4 regions of the Viridibacillus sp. FSL R5-0888 genome follow, and region 1 is predicted to be linked to each of the others. Evidence: riboswitches for the same ligand, from Rfam matches in the RefSeq annotation. Region 1 holds a riboswitch; each other region holds the start of a gene.
The links. Region 1 has a riboswitch for cobalamin ahead of metE (5-methyltetrahydropteroyltriglutamate--homocysteine S-methyltransferase). Riboswitches for the same ligand answer to the same signal wherever they lie in the genome.
Positions count from the first base shown of each region.

Region 1 (4,072 bases):
AACCACTGTTTATGATATTTAGCCAAGACTAATACATGCTTAGGCGCTATTTTAAAAGCATTTTTTTTAAAAGATAATTCAACACCATTGCCGTTTAAATCTGTAAATGTAAACATACCTTCGATCACTCCCTATTGCTCTAAGTGTAACGAAGGTATGTTTTTCAATCAACTATAATACGGCATTTGCTCAATTAATTGCTTCGTTTCAGTATCACCAAATTCATGAACAAGTGCATATAGTTTCTTTAAACGTAGATCAACTTCATCGTTTTCCTGATCTAAATGGTATGGAATGTAAGGTAATTGAGCTCTCCATATACTCTTCCCATCAAAATATTCCGCTTGATTAAATAGTTGGTCAAAAACTTTTATATACTGTGGTTCAATCTGAAGTTTAAATTCCCATGGTGATTCGTCAGGAGAAGTATAGTAACGCTGATTTGCAATCGAAACGTAAAGTGTAATGGGTTTATTCATCATATCATCCTTTTTTTTATATAGGATAACCTAATCTAAATCAATTATACTTTGACGCCCCAGTAAACATAGCAATATTCACTTGTTGATAATAGAGGATACCTTTTCACTTAAATTTATTCATTCAATAACCTTTTAAATGACCTTGGTAACTTCTACCCTTTTATCAATAGCACCTCGGTTAACTTTGTTTCATCGAATATCCTTAACGCTCTTCACTGATAAAATAATATGAATAGCACCTAAAAATCCACCTCTACTAATCTTTAAGTAAAGGCGGATTCAAAATTTTGATTTTCTTTCTAAAGTAACTTATATCAATTTTATTTTTTAATAATCAATGTTATAACAAAATTCAATTTTAATTGGATTATAGGCTTGTATGATACTTTTTTAGTTTACACGTTGTACACTTCGTTTTCTTAACAATTGAGCGGTTTTTACCATTATCTCAAGCGCTGCTAAAGTTTCATCGGTTTTTCGTGTTTTTAAACCACAATCCGGATTAATCCAGCACTGTTCTGGTGAGATAACTTCAAGACTGTCATTTACTACAGCAACCATTTCATCTATTTCAGGAATTCTTGGACTATGAATATCGTACACACCTAAACCAATACTATTTGTATATGTTGCATTTTTGAAAGCCCCAATAATTTCACCGTGACTTTTCGATGTTTCAATTGAAATAACATCCGCATCAAGCGCATGGATTGGTTCAATAAAATCATTAAATTCACAATAGCACATATGCGTATGAATTTGCGTCTCATCTTCAACTCCTGATGTAGCTAATTTAAAGGCATCCACTGACCAGTCCAAATAAGCATCATGTTTTGAGGACTTTAATGGTAAACCCTCTCTAAGTGCAGGTTCGTCGACTTGAATAATACGAATACCAGCAGTCTCTAATGCTTCAATTTCCTGACGTAGTGCCAAGGCAATTTGTTGAGCTACAATACTACGTGGAACATCATCACGAACAAATGACCAATTTAAAATCGTAATTGGCCCTGTCAACATACCTTTAACAGGTTTAGTTGTTAACGATTGTGCGTACACTGTTTCATCGAGCGTCATTGGTTTTTCCCACTTAACATCTCCATAAATAATTGGTGGTTTAACGCAACGTGATCCATATGAAACGACCCATGCTTTTTCTGTAAATGCAAATCCAACAAGCTTTTCTCCAAAGTATTCAACCATATCTGTTCTTTCAAATTCACCATGAACTAAAACATCAAGTTCTAGTTCTTCTTGGTACGTAATCCATTTATTTATTTCTTTTTTTATGAAATCATCATGTTGTTCCTTATCAATTAGTCCTTTTTTCAACTGTGAACGATTGCGCTTCACTTCAGCTGTTTGCGGAAAGCTACCAATTGTTGTTGTCGGAAAGTCTGGTAATTGTAAAATCTTTTGCTGACGATCTTTTCGAATAGCATATGATGATTGACGAGTTATTTGAATTTCACTCAACCTTTTAATATTCTTCTGGACTTCTCCTTGTTGACGTACTGAGCTGCTATTTAGCAATTCTCTAGTTAATCTGTTTTGTTCGAAGGCCTCTTGATCCGCACGATTATTTGTCAAAGCGTTTTTCAAAATAGCCAACTCTTGTAACTTTTCATTAGCAAATGCTAAGTTTTCATATAACTCTTTTGATAATTTCGTTTCTGCTGTTAGACTTACTGGCACATGCATTAGGCTACATGATGGCTGAATCCACAGATGATTAGGGGAAACTAAACTTTCTAATTCAATTAGCATTTCAGATGATTGTTGTAAAGGAGTAATCCAAATGTCACGACCATTAATAATTCCCGCTGCTAGAACCTTATCTTTTGGAAATCCAATTTTTTTGATATTAGAAATATTCTCTTCTAGACCATGTACAAAGTCTAGCCCGATGCCTTCTACAGGTAATTTAATCAATTCTTCATACCATTCTACTGACTCGAAATATGTTTGCAGCAGCAATTTACTAGAGTAATTTACAGTGTTTAGTTGTTCATATATTTCTGAGATTAGTTCCATATCATCCTTAGATAAAGAAGTTGATAGAATCGGTTCTTCTATTTGAATCCATTTTGCACCTGCTGCAGAAAGTTCACTCAATAGTTGACTATAGACTTTGATTAACTGAAGTAAATATGACGGCTTATTCAGCGTTGCAACTTCTTTTGTTAAAAAATAAAATGTCCCTGGGCCTATAATTGTAGGCTTTAGCTCTGTATTAAAGTTTTCCTTCGCTTCTAAATAATAGCGCAATGGTTTATTGTTCAATAATTTTAAAGTTTGTCCTTCATACTCAGGTACAATATAGTGATAGTTCGTATTAAACCACTTTGTCATTTCACTTGCAGGAGCAGATTGATTTCCACGTGCCATAGCGTAGTAAGTTTCTAGAGATACTAAATCTGAATTCCATTTATAACGTGCAGGAATAATTCCAAACATTGCTGCTAAATCTAACATACGATCGTAGTATGTAAAATCACCTACGGTTACTAAGTCAATCTTTGCATCTAGCTGAACTTGAATATTTGCTAATCTATACTCTTTCATCTGAGCTTCGAATTGTTGTTCACTTATTTCTTTTGACCAAAAAGCTTCGATAGTTTTTTTCCATTCACGATTAGGCCCGATATATGGATATCCAATAACTGTACTTTTCATCTTTCAATCCTCCAATTCAATAAAAAACCACCAATTAATGAAAAACATTAAAAGGTGGTTGATGATTTTTAATATAGTAAATATCGAAAAAAATCAGGAATAATAAAAAATGACACACTATTCCCTTTCAAATTCGCTTATCGTACTAGGATATAATAATCCTTGAAAAAATCTCTCTAACACCTCCTATCCGCGTAGGTTTTTTGGTGTGTACTAAACTAAGGCAGGTCTCCTGGCTTGTCATCATCGCTTACTTTTCCTTCCCATCACAAATCTAACAGTGGATTTTAAAGTTTGCTCCAACATACAGTTGCGGGACAGCATCGGATTCTAACCGATTTCCCTTTTAAGCGACTATCTATTTAAGATAGCGCACCTTAGCCTACACGATATTCAATTGTTCACTTACTATAACACACAAACTATAAATTGTTCAGTATATTCTAAATATAAAAATAATTATATTTTATATGATTACCAAACCGTTAAATACAGTTTTTTTAGTATAATTATTAGTTACACTTTCATCTTTTAATCAATACTAGCTTCAATCAAATCATGTGGGTAATATACAAGTTCGTTATATACACTTGTATAAGCCTTTTCTAGCTTTCCTAATTCTTCTTCAATATTTTCAATTTCACAATTTTCAATGGAGCTTTCAATCACGTTCTTCGCCTGTAATAAAGTACAAACTGTATCTGTTACTTGTGAGAGCATCACCATCGATTTTAACTGTAATTTAAACTCTTCAATATTCATTCATATTCCCCTTATCTGTTCAATAAAAAAACACCTTTTATCAATTAATAAAAGATGTTTTTATGATTAATTAATATGTTCCCTGTTTCGACAATACATACTAGAATAAACGTTTCTAAACAGAAAAACAGAAGTTTTAATCGCTTCTAAAT
Region 1 covers NZ_JBBPAU010000001.1:891,939-896,010, reverse strand. Annotated here, with positions in the region: gene ytkD (RNA deprotection pyrophosphohydrolase) at 1-116, opposite strand, end outside; gene MKY02_RS04485 (hypothetical protein) at 168-479, opposite strand; gene metE (5-methyltetrahydropteroyltriglutamate--homocysteine S-methyltransferase) at 873-3,158, opposite strand; cobalamin riboswitch at 3,364-3,553, opposite strand; gene MKY02_RS04475 (hypothetical protein) at 3,690-3,920, opposite strand.

Region 2 (4,072 bases), 1.4 Mb from region 1:
TTGTTAGACCAACAAAGTAACCGATAAAACCAGCACCAATGGCTGCTTGAAGGCAGAATAATAGACTTTCGATTTCACCACTTGGTGGCTCCCAAATACTTGAGAACCAAGGCTCATACGAAGCATTAATTTCGCCAATGGCAGCTTCAGCTTCACCATCAGCTCCTCCAAATTCAGCCCCTTTTTGAATGAAAAGAGGGAAAATAGCAAGAATGACAACGATTGAGATTAGTATTAAATTCTTTTTCATCGTTGTTCAGCTCCTTTTGTGAAGACGCGAAGTGCTTTTAGCTCAGCTACGTTGTATTTTTTTAAGAAATTCATAATGACCACAGTTAAAATACCTTCAGAAATAGCTAAAGGAATTTGCGTTAAAGCAAAAATACTACTAAATTTAGTGAAAGAGGCAGAGATTCCACCGATTTCAGAAGGGAATGCAAGTGCTAATTGAATAGAAGTGACAAGGTAAGTACCAAGATCACCTAAAGTTGCAGCCAAAAATACAGCAAATGCAAAGGATAAACCTGCTTTAGAAGCCCCTTTGTAAACAGCGTAAGCAATTAGTGGACCAACGACTGCCATTGAAAATGCGTTAGCACCAAGTGTTGTTAAGCCACCATGAGCTAAAAGCAATGATTGGAATAAAAGAACAATAAAACCTACAATACTCATTGCAAATGGCCCAAATAATACAGTTCCTAAACCTACACCAGTAGGGTGAGAACAACTACCAGTTACAGATGGGATTTTAAGTGCGGATAAAACAAAAGCAAAAGCACCAGATAAGCCAAGCATCATTTTAGTATCTGGATTTTCCTTAATTGTTTTACGTATTGAACGGAATCCAATTATCAAAAATGGAATTGTTACTGCCCACCAGAAGATAGCCCATTCTACAGGTAAGAATCCCTCCATAATGTGCATGGCAAATGCTTGATTTGGAACAATCATGACAAATGCTAAAAAATAAATCATTTTCCAGTTAAATATTGATTTTAACTTATTCATATTATTCTCCCTTTTATTTATGTATTTTTACTAGATATACAGTTATATACAAATAACACCTCCTATGAAATACCTCTCTGGATAGGGCGTACAGCCAGTTTGCAAATAAAAAAGCACTTCTTTCATAGAAAGAAGTGCGTGAAGGAAAAGTCATCAAAAAATAAGACTTACTCACTTTCACACCCATCCTCGTAGGTTGAAACAGTTCCTCACTTTATGGCAGGTCTCCTGGCTTAGAATCCTCATTTTGCTACAGCCTTCCCGTCTATTGACAGTGACATAATGTAGCAAAACTCCTCAACACAGTGGCGGGACCGCGTCGGATTAACACCGACTTCCCTTTTAAGTTAAACGCTAATTTAACACCATAAAGTTTATTGAATTGTTTGATTTCAGAATATAGTGTATCATGAGAATTTTCTTTCTACTAGATTTTTTTATGGAATTTTCAAAAATATTGAAATTGAGTAGTAAGGTAGATATAACTGTTTTTAATAACTTTATATAGGTGTAAATGTAGAATTTAAATTATGTCAAGATAATATTCATAAAAAAATCTATTTGAATCTAGTAAAATTTAGTATATGATAGTTACAGATTTAGAATTTACTGAATAATACAATTGAATATCAAATTTAAAAGTGCCGACATGTTTGGTTTATTGAACATGTAGGATAATAGGGAAATCGGTTAGAATCCGATGCAGCCCCCGCTACTGTAACGCTGATGAAATGATAACACTCACTGGTAAAATACTGGGAAGAGATCAAAGTAAAGTGACGCGTAAGCCAGGAAACCTGCTTTTATAATTATGAACGATACTTTTCGGAGGGAAAGGTGAAGGCTACAGTGGACGATGCTTATTTATTTTGATGTGTTGTCTGAATAATCTAGTTTTTAAACCTTAATTCTTTGAATTAAGGTTTTTTTATTTACCAAAATAAATAACTAGTTGCCAATTTACCCTATTTCCATAGATTTTTCATAAAAAATGATGAACACAGTATGGGAGGATCACGATGACAACTTGGAATTTAGAAAGAATGAAAAGCCATTTGCTCATTTGTAATGGTAGTAGCTGTTTGAAAAAGGGCGGCGAAGAAGTAACGCTGGCAGTAAGGGATGAGATTGCTAGGCTTGGGGTTGACGAACAAATACATACAACTCGAACTCGCTGTAATGGACGTTGCAAAGATGCCTGTGTCGTTATTGCGTATCCACAAGGTACTTGGTATCAAGCAGAATCTCCTGAAATTGGCCGTCAAATTGTTCGCGAATGTATGGATCAGCAAGTTGCACCTCATGTCGTCTACCAAACATTAAATGGCAACATGACGAAAAACCCTACATCAGGAGCGATTAAAGGTATTTCGAAAAACAAATAGTTAGATGTAACGAAAAGGAGATGTTTGAATGTCGCAACTTGGCAAACTTTATGTAGTTGGTTTTGGTCCAGGAGATTTTAAACATATTACAACTAGGGCAGTTGAAGCACTGCAAGAAAGTGATTTTATTATCGGTTATAAAACGTACGTTGAACTCATTCAAGATCTAATTGATAGTAATACATCTGTCATCAGTACCGGTATGACTGAAGAAGTTTCTCGGGCTCAAGAAGCCGTAAGACAAGCTGAAAATGGTAAAAAAGTAGCGGTCATTTCAAGTGGTGACTCAGGTGTGTACGGTATGGCCGGACTAGTTTATGAAGTGTTAATAGAAAAGGGATGGACAGAAGCAACCGGTGTTGAAATTGAAGTTATTCCTGGCATTTCCGCTATTAACTCTTGTGCTTCTTTACTTGGCGCACCGGTCATGCATGATTCATGTACGATCAGCTTAAGTGACCACCTAACTCCATGGGATTTAATAGCAAAACGTGTGGAAGCTGCGGCAATGGCGGATTTTGTAATAGCTCTTTACAACCCACGGAGTGGTCGTCGTACACGACAAATTGTCGAAACGCAACGTATTTTATTACAGTATCGTTCACCTGAAACACCAGTAGGTTTAGTGAAAAGCGCTTATCGTGATCGACAAAATATCATCATCACTAATTTAAAAGATATGTTAAATCATGATATTGGTATGTTAACGACAGTTGTCATCGGTAATTCATCGACATTTTTGTATGATAATAAAATGATTACGCCTCGTGGTTACCAAAGAAAATACACATTGAATGCTGAAAAACAACCACTAAAACCACATCAACGTTTGAAAGAAGAGGCAGAACCGTGGGCAATGGACCAAGAAACCGGCATTCAGCGTAGTCAAATTATTGATAGTGCACCTGCTTTAGTAAGAGCTAAGCAACCGTCAGTTGTAAAAACAGAACCAAAACCTAAAATTGGCTCATTTGAAATGGCATTAGATGCATTAACTCGTGTAACGGGTCAGCAAGTGGAAACTCAAACTACTTTTGTACAGCAAGAAATGGAATCTATTTTCGAATTAGCCGTAAGCCCTGGGGTTGCAAATAAAAGGTTTACACCAAAACAAATGATGACATTAGCTGATGTAGTTGGAGATAAAGGCACTATGGAATATACACCAAACCATAATATTCTTTTGAAAATCCCAACAACAAAGCCAGATTTTATTACAGCTAGACTGCAAGATGCAAACTTTATTCTGTCACCAGTTGGTGATGTTGTCACAATAAAAGCATGTGATTTCTGTGATGGTGAGAAAACGGGCGGAATTCCTTATGCTGAGGAACTTCAAGAAAAACTTGGAGGTCTGAACATGCCTAAAGAATTTAATATCGGTTTTAATGGCTGTGGTATGGCATGTTATAAAGCTGTAATGGAAGACGTCGGAATCGTCTATCGAAAAGGTAAATTTGATCTTTTTGTAGGTGCGAAGCCAGTTGGTAGAACGGCTCACCCAGGACAACCAGTTGCAGAGGGCATTGAGCCAGAAAAGATTGTAGAAGTTGTCAGTAATATCGTTGAAGAATATCGTCAAAATGCACATCCGAACGAGCGCTTGTTCAAATACTTCAAACGTGTGAAGCGAATTCAAGGATTTAACTATCAAGATATGTCACCGAAAATTGAAATTG
Region 2 covers NZ_JBBPAU010000001.1:2,319,696-2,323,767, reverse strand. Annotated here, with positions in the region: gene MKY02_RS11530 (energy-coupling factor ABC transporter substrate-binding protein) at 1-250, opposite strand, end outside; gene MKY02_RS11525 (energy-coupling factor ABC transporter permease) at 247-1,008, opposite strand; cobalamin riboswitch at 1,210-1,393, opposite strand; cobalamin riboswitch at 1,638-1,827, shown strand; gene MKY02_RS11520 ((2Fe-2S) ferredoxin domain-containing protein) at 2,028-2,393, shown strand; gene cobJ (precorrin-3B C(17)-methyltransferase) at 2,422-4,072, shown strand, end outside.
Region 2: another riboswitch for cobalamin. It lies ahead of MKY02_RS11520 ((2Fe-2S) ferredoxin domain-containing protein); the one in region 1 lies ahead of metE (5-methyltetrahydropteroyltriglutamate--homocysteine S-methyltransferase).

Region 3 (4,072 bases), 1.9 Mb from region 1:
AGTTATAATGAAATGAATATCTATAAAGGGGTTTTTGAAATGGTATTACATATGAAAGAGGTATGTTTGAAACGAGAAGGGCAATGGATTCTAGAAAATATTAATTGGCAAATAGAAAAAGGGGAGCATTGGGTATTGTACGGTTTAAATGGAGCCGGCAAATCAGCTTTGTTGAATATGCTATGTTCTTATTATTTTCCGACAAAGGGTGATTTAAAGGTAGTAGGAAGAACATTTGGGAAATCCGTTTTAGGAGAAGAGCTTAGAAGGAAGATTGGCCTCGTATCATCAGGACTTCAACAAAAATTAAATCCCAATGATAGTGCATTTGAAATCGTTCTTTCAGGTGCTTTTGCTTCGATTGGTCTATATGAAAAGCCAACACCGGTTATTCGGGAAAAGGCAATAAGTATATTGAAAAAACTAGGGAGTATTGAATACGCCGATCGTGATTATCAAACTTTATCGCAAGGAGAAAAGCAAAGAATATTGATTGGTCGTGCCTTAATGGATGATCCAGAGTTACTCATATTAGACGAGCCTGCTACTGGGTTTGACTTCATAGCTAGAGAACAATTGTTAAAAACAATTGGTGAAATTGCAGCTTTAGAAAGCGGACCAACAATAATCTATGTCACACATCATATTGAAGAAATTCTACCGGTTTTTCAGAAAACATTATTATTAAAAAAGGGCCAAGTATTTGCTTCTGGAAGTACAATCGATATGCTAACAAGTGAAAAGCTTTCTTCATTTTTCGATATTCCAGTAGAAGTTATTTGGTACAATAATCGTCCATTATTATCAAAGCGGGATTAAATGAACTTAAAAACTAACTGTTGAATTTAGTATTAGATACAACAGCTAGTTTTGTATTTTGAATAATAATTATTTAGACTGCTTTTCCAATAACATGATAATCTTATCCAATTTTTCATTTAGTTCGGTAGATTCATTCTTAGGAGTTGTATTTATAATGATTCTTCTAATAAATAGCATAAAAGAAATCGTACCTAATATCATTAAAGCAATGACAATAATTATTAGCATATCTCCAACATTAAACAATTCATCCCTCCTTCAACCATACATGCTTTTAAAAAGGATATTAATTCAATTTTAACATGTGTAACAGGAATTATGTGATTAACATATTAAAAGATTCATCGATAAATACAATTTTGAAATAAATACACATACGTTTCTTTCTTTATTTGTATAATTATTTGATGTGTTATGAGTAAAATATCAAAAACTAATCATAATGCGATAGATTAATTTCCAATATTATGATAAGTTTATATTAAGTGAATATTGTATGCCAGAATTAGATGTAGTACATACATAAAAGGGAATTCGGTGAAATGCCGAAGCTGTATCCGCAACTGTAAATGCTGATGAAATAAGGAAATACCACTGTTTTATACGGGAAGGTCCTTAAAGTAAATTGATGCATAAGCCAGGAGACCTATCTAATTCATAGCGTATATCTACTCTTCGGAATAAAGTGAGATTACGGCAAAACAATCTATATTAGACAATACTGTTGTCCTATATTTCTTTGTATTTATGCTATTTCTCTATGGAGAAATAGCTTTTTTCATTGTTAAGAACTTTTAATTTCCAACATTTAATATATGAGTAAGAGTTAAATAGTCGACTAGCATGAAAAAGCCGAATTCCGAATCCAACAAATCTAAATAAAATCGGAGGAATTCAAATGTTAAAACGTTCATCTAGTATGGTGTTAGCTTTTGTTATGCTACTATCACTATTATCGCCGTTTACAGCTCAAGCTGAAAATAATATGGTAGTAAACAATGAAGACCATACTTCTCAAACAACATCACCACAAGTAATCAAAGAAAAACTAGTGAACTCTTTAGAGAAGGCAAAACAATATTATATTATAAACAACCAAACTATTAGTTCTAGAGTAATCAGTTCCCACAGTGGCTACTGGTCATTATCCGCAATGTATGCACTAGGCATGGATATTAAAAACTACAAGTGGGCAGAGGGCTCAGAAGTTACTAGTGAACAATCTTATTGGATGAAACCAAAAGCGGCTACTTCAAGCACTTCAAATGAAGACGCAGGTACTATTATTGGTGCATATATTCTAGGATTAGATCCAACAAATCTTGGACAACGCAACATTGTTGAAGATTTACAAAACAAACAAAAGGCTGATGGTAGTTTTTTCACAGCATACGGTGAATCTTGGGCATCAATTGCGCTAGGCTTAGCAAATGCAGACTATGATAAAGCCAAACATTTAGAAGTAATTTTAAAGAAACAAAATAATTCAGGATTATTCTCTGGATTTGGTTCATCTGATGACTTAGATGTAACAGGTTGGAATTTAACTGCATTAACGTTATTAAATAATACTGATAAGTCCAATGAAACAATTAACGAGTCTATTAAAAAAGCAGTAGATGGTATTCATGCAAAATATCAAAAAGATGGTTTTGTAGATAATTCAAACTCAATGGCAAGTATTATTATGGGACTAGCTACAGCTGGAGAAGATTTAACAGCTGACAAATGGAGCTATGAAAAAGACGGTAAAAAAGTTAACATTCTTGAAAAAATGATTGATGATTATCAATTAGAAGATGGTTCGTTTAAATGGATGATTAAAGATTCTAAAACAAACTTAATGGCTACTGAACAAGTAATCATTGCGTTAGCAGACGCATTGAATGGAAAATCAACATTTGCGAGATTAGCAGCTGGTGAAATACCAGATACTAATCCACCAGTGGAAAATCCAGATACTGAGGGCCCAACTGAACTTACAGTGGGAACAATTTCAAACAAAACAACATCAGTAACAGGAACAACAGAAGCATATGCAACAGTCTCAATATACAATGGAACTAAACCTCTAACATCAACAAAAGCTAACAATAAAGGAACTTTCGCGTTAAAGATTCCTGCACAAAAGGCGAATGTGAAATTAGTAGTAAAGACTACAGATGAGACTGGCAATGCTGGTGTAACAAAAACAATTACTGTACTAGATAAAATTGGACCAACAAAACTTATAGTAGGAACAATTTCAAACAAAGCAACTACTGTAAAAGGGACTACAGAAGCTAAAGCAACAGTTTCTATTTATAAAGGCTCTAAACTACTTACATCAACAAAGGCAAGTAGCAAAGGTAACTATACGCTGAAGATTACAAAACAAAAAGCAAACGTAAAATTAGTCGTAAAAACGAAAGATACAGTAGGTAATAAAGGCGTATCAAAAACAATTATTGTAAAAGATAAAATTGCACCAAAAAAACCAACAGTATCTAAAATCACATCGAAAACTACAAAAGTAAAAGGTATAACTGAAGCAAAAGCAACAATTACAATCTACAATAGTAAACATAAAAAAATTGGCTCAGCTAAAGCATCAAGCAAAGGAAATTTCAGTGTGAAAATCAAAAAACAAAAAGCAAATACTAAACTATCAATTTATGCGAAGGATCTAGCAGGAAATAAAAGTAGCAAACTTAGCGTGAAAGTGAAGTAACGGTAGTATGAAAAGGGGCTGTCCAGAAAGTCGGTGAATACCGGCCTTTGAGGGTAGCCCTATTTCTTTATAATTGAATCTGTTTAACTTGATTGTTGTTTTTGGCTAATTAAGAAGCATATTCAACTTAAAGCTTATTTGGCTTGATCTCTATAGATAATGAGAAATTGATCGCAACGAAATATCTTCGAAATTATTAAAGTGATACAATTGCATTTGATACAGATGAACAAAGCCTAAAAATGTTTTTGATTGAAAGAAGTTTAAATTACCTAAATATAAAGGTTTTTGAAAAATTTTATAGAATAGTTCTCTTAGTGCAATACCTAAAAGGAGTTGAGTATTTGATTACCATTTTAGAGAACATTATGGAATTAGCTTTCTTATTAATATTCATTTCTAGCGCAATTTATTGTAGGCATCTTAAATTAACTAAGTGGAAAAGAAGACTTTCTAAAGGCGAAATGACAATGTATATAATTACTTCAATTGCACTTCCAATGTACGCAATTACTTATTTTATTCTCCTTCTTGGAACAT
Region 3 covers NZ_JBBPAU010000001.1:2,815,483-2,819,554, reverse strand. Annotated here, with positions in the region: gene MKY02_RS14070 (ABC transporter ATP-binding protein) at 40-819, shown strand; gene MKY02_RS14065 (DUF4083 family protein) at 889-1,068, opposite strand; cobalamin riboswitch at 1,313-1,491, shown strand; gene MKY02_RS14060 (Ig-like domain-containing protein) at 1,721-3,532, shown strand.
Region 3: another riboswitch for cobalamin. It lies ahead of MKY02_RS14060 (Ig-like domain-containing protein); the one in region 1 lies ahead of metE (5-methyltetrahydropteroyltriglutamate--homocysteine S-methyltransferase).

Region 4 (4,072 bases), 2.0 Mb from region 1:
CATCATGAATCCCATAACAAGGATAGCTGTACCCAGAGAGGTCTGAGTTCCAAAGATTAATCGCGATAATATACATCTCCCTAGATGATCCGTTCCTAAGGGAAACTGAGATGAAGGACCATGTAGTTTTTGAGCGATATCAACAAGGTTTGGGTCATTAGGAGCCAAAAAAGAAGCAAAGAGTGCAACCCCAATCATACCTAAAATAATGATACTACTAATTATCATGAGCTTATGATTTAGTAGCGTTCGTTGCATCTTTATATTTAATTTCATTTCCCTTCCTCCAATCGTATACGTGGATCCAGGAAGGAATAAGTAACATCCACAAGGAGATTACAGAACACGAAAATTACACTCATAAACAATACACAGCCCTGAATCATAGGATAATCCTGATTTAAAATAGAGGAGACGAACAATTGTCCCATGCCTGGCCAAGCGAAAATCGTTTCAACAATTACTGCTCCGCCTAACATATTCCCAAAACTCATACCAAGTGCGGTTACTACAGGTAGGATGGATTTTTTTAAAACATGCCTACTAATAATTTGCCTTTGCCGCAAACCTCTCGCTCTAGCATATACAACAAACGGCTCATTCAAATTTTCTAGCATACTAGCTCGAAGTAATCGTATATACGTGCCGATATAGCCAAAAGCGAGTGTTAAGGAAGGAAGGACTAAATGAGCTAGTGTCCCCCTACCCAAAACAGGGAAAAAGTCTAACTTTACGGATAAAAAATAAATCAAGAGAAAACCAAACCAAAATGTAGGCATTGAAACACTAACAAAAGCTATTATTCTACTAAATTGATCTATCCATTTTCCTTTGTAGATAGCCGAAAGCACTCCAATTGGTAAGCTAATAACTACAATAAAGAAAAGCGCAGTAACTGTTAGCTGAATTGTAGGTACTAGATGCAACAAAATTTCGTCCGAGACTGCATTTTTGGACAGATAAGAGATCCCCAAATCCAGTTGAATCACCTTTACCAACCAATCAAAATACTGAATATATAAAGGGTTATCTAATCCGAGTTCGAGTCGCAAGTCAGTCACAGCCACGTCGGTTGGGGGAATATTCGACAATCTTAAATAAGCTACTGCTGGGTCTCCAGGAATTAAGTGCAATAAAATAAAAGTAATAATGGAGATTCCTAATAATATTGGAATTAGACTTGAGAGACGTTTAACTATAAACCAACTCATGTAGCACTCCTTAAGTTATTATTAATAATTCTTGCTTCATTTAACATCAATTGTAGTTAAAGGTACCTCAGCTTCTTGAGGTAAAAAATCTAATCCGCTAATATTCTTGTGATATACAGCTACATTTGATTGGTACGATATCGGTAAGTATACTGCTTGATCATGTAATGTTGATAAAATATCTGTATACATCATTTTTCTTTCTTTTTCATCTGTAGTTAAAAGTACTTTTTTAATCTTCTCGTCTATTTCCTTCTTTTCTGGTAATCCCAATAATGCAGTATAATCTGGACCACCATTTTCCGAATCTGTAGTAATTGAGGCTAAATAAGAATGCGGGTCAAAAGGTACGGCCCATGTTGATGTAAATAATATATCGTAATTACCTTGGAATGCAGTTGTCCAGAAAGTATTCGTTTCCTGACTAGTTAACTTAATATCAATTCCTAGTTTTCTAAAATCACCTTGTACAAATTCAGCAATCGACTTTTGGATGTTATCAGTACTATTAAATAAGAATTCCAGTTGCAGCTCTTTTCCATCTTTTTCTCTAAATGCTTTACCCTCTACTTTTTTCCAGCCTGCTTCATCTAATAACTGTTCTGCTTTCGCAATATCATAGTCATATGGATTTATATCAATCTTTGTGTAATCCAATACAGGTGGGAACAGTGTATCTGCCTTTTTTTCCATACCATAAAAAATATTATCGATTACTGCCTGTTTATTGAAAGCATAATTGAGTGCTAAACGCACTTTATGATCTTTAGTTGCTTCTTTGTTTGTGTTAAATAGTAACGTTCTTGTAGCAGTAGGCTCTGATAATTTAGTTTCATATTTCCCTGAATCCTTTAAAAACTGGAAAGAATCCTGACTAATGACTCCATTACCAAAAATAAAATCAAGTTCGTTTTTCTCAAAAGCTAATACTCTAGATTCTCCGTCTGTAATGACTTTGACAACTACCTTTTCTACTTTAGGTTTAGTACCCCAATACTTTTCATTTCTTTTAAAAACCGCATACTCATTCTTCTTATATTCGCTAAGTACCCACGGACCTGTACCAATCTGAGATTTAAGTCCATCTTTAAATGTGTCTTGGCTGTCAGGAAAAGCAGCTTCTCCAACAAACCTCAAAGGTCTTATGTAAGTTAATTCTTGAAGCGTTGGATAATAAGAATTGTTCAATGTAAGTTTAAAAGTATATTCATCCAATGCTTCTGTGTTTTTGATTTGGTTGATTAACTCTACCCATTCATGTTGTTTGCGATTATCTAAAATTGTATCGAAGTTTTTCTTTACAATTGCTGCATTAAACTTCGAACCATCAGAAAACTCAACATCTTTTCTCAGATGGAATACATATTCTTTGCCATCTTTCGAAATATCCCAGCTTTCTGCTAACCAAGGTTGAATTCCCCCTCCCTTCCCGTAGTAAACAAGTGATTCATATACCATAGCTTGGGAGAAAAACTCATTTGGAAAATATGTATGTGGATTTAAGTCGCCTATATCTCCAGTCATGGAAAATGTAACAACTTTTGATTGATCTTTAACAGACGCATTATCTTGTTCTTTTGCTTTGTTACTACACCCAGTAATAAAACTCGCGAAAATTACTAGTAGAACAAGAAAATTCCGTAGTATCTTACTTTGTTTAATAAACATGTTTAATCACCTTCATTTTTAGAATTTAAACTATTAAAAATACTGAAATACAAAAAAAGCATTCCTAACCCAATTAAAAAGGTTAGAAATGCTCATAGTTTTAGATCAAATTTATCTCCTAGCACTCCAACACCTCCCTATCTCCCGTAGGTTAACAGCATTTTTAGAACAGGCAGGTCTTCTGACTTAGGTTCATCGCTCCAATGCGTCTTCCCGGATATTCCAGTGACTTATTTGCATGAGGCTCACCCTTACAGCGGCGGGACCATGTCGGATTTTCACCGACTTCCCTATTAAGTATTCGCTATTAAACGAACACACCTATTCCAATACTATATGTAATTTTTTTGTGGAAATAAAAAAAGTTTTCCTAATATAAAGTATATTCGTTATTACTACTTAAAGCTATATCAATTTAAAGACTTAATTTTATACAAAAGTTTTACCACAAAAATTTGCACGTTTTTTTTTATATCGTTGCTGGTTGTAAACGTTACATTGCCTTACACCTAAAGTGAAAAATTCCAAATTTATGCTTAACAATAAAAAATAACCTGATTATAAATAACTGGTTCGCTTTTAGAGTACTAAAACTAATTAGAGTATCAATTTTGGATTCAAAAGTGACACGATAACGTATAGCGAATAAACGAAGTGCCGATTTCTATTAAAGTGAAATTAGCACTTCGTTTATTTTATCATTTCAATTCAAATAAAATTGAAAAATTAAGTAACTCAAATTTAAAGATAGAGATTGTCCAAAATGCAAATCATTCCTTGGATATTGAAGAATTCGATACAACAAATTCAATATTAGCTTTATCAAGGGTAGTGGAAAAACTTCAGGAAGCATTAAAGACAATTCAGTGCAATAATGAGATTATCAAAAGATAACCAATTTAGGTCTAATTTAATCGCTAAAACAGATGATAAAGAGGTGCTAATTGCACCCCTTTTTTAATGGTTATTTACATTTTTGCTCCTCAATTCCGAACCCGTTAATAACCCAACAGACCGTTTACATTTGAATCGTTTGAAGTTTCTTTTTATCAATTTTCCCTACATGTGTTTTTGGTAGTTCAGGGATAAAATAAATATTCCGAGGGATTTTATAACTACCTAGATGACTTCTACAAAGGTCTTGAATTTCTTTAACATTATTAAATGCATCATCTGATACGATAAAAGCCGTA
Region 4 covers NZ_JBBPAU010000001.1:2,895,272-2,899,343, forward strand. Annotated here, with positions in the region: gene nikC (nickel transporter permease) at 1-276, opposite strand, end outside; gene nikB (nickel ABC transporter permease) at 273-1,211, opposite strand; gene nikA (nickel ABC transporter substrate-binding protein) at 1,248-2,879, opposite strand; cobalamin riboswitch at 3,034-3,219, opposite strand; partial or broken gene MKY02_RS14485 (hypothetical protein) at 3,576-3,773, shown strand; gene MKY02_RS14490 (class I adenylate-forming enzyme family protein) at 3,898-4,072, opposite strand, start outside.
Region 4: another riboswitch for cobalamin. It lies ahead of nikA (nickel ABC transporter substrate-binding protein); the one in region 1 lies ahead of metE (5-methyltetrahydropteroyltriglutamate--homocysteine S-methyltransferase).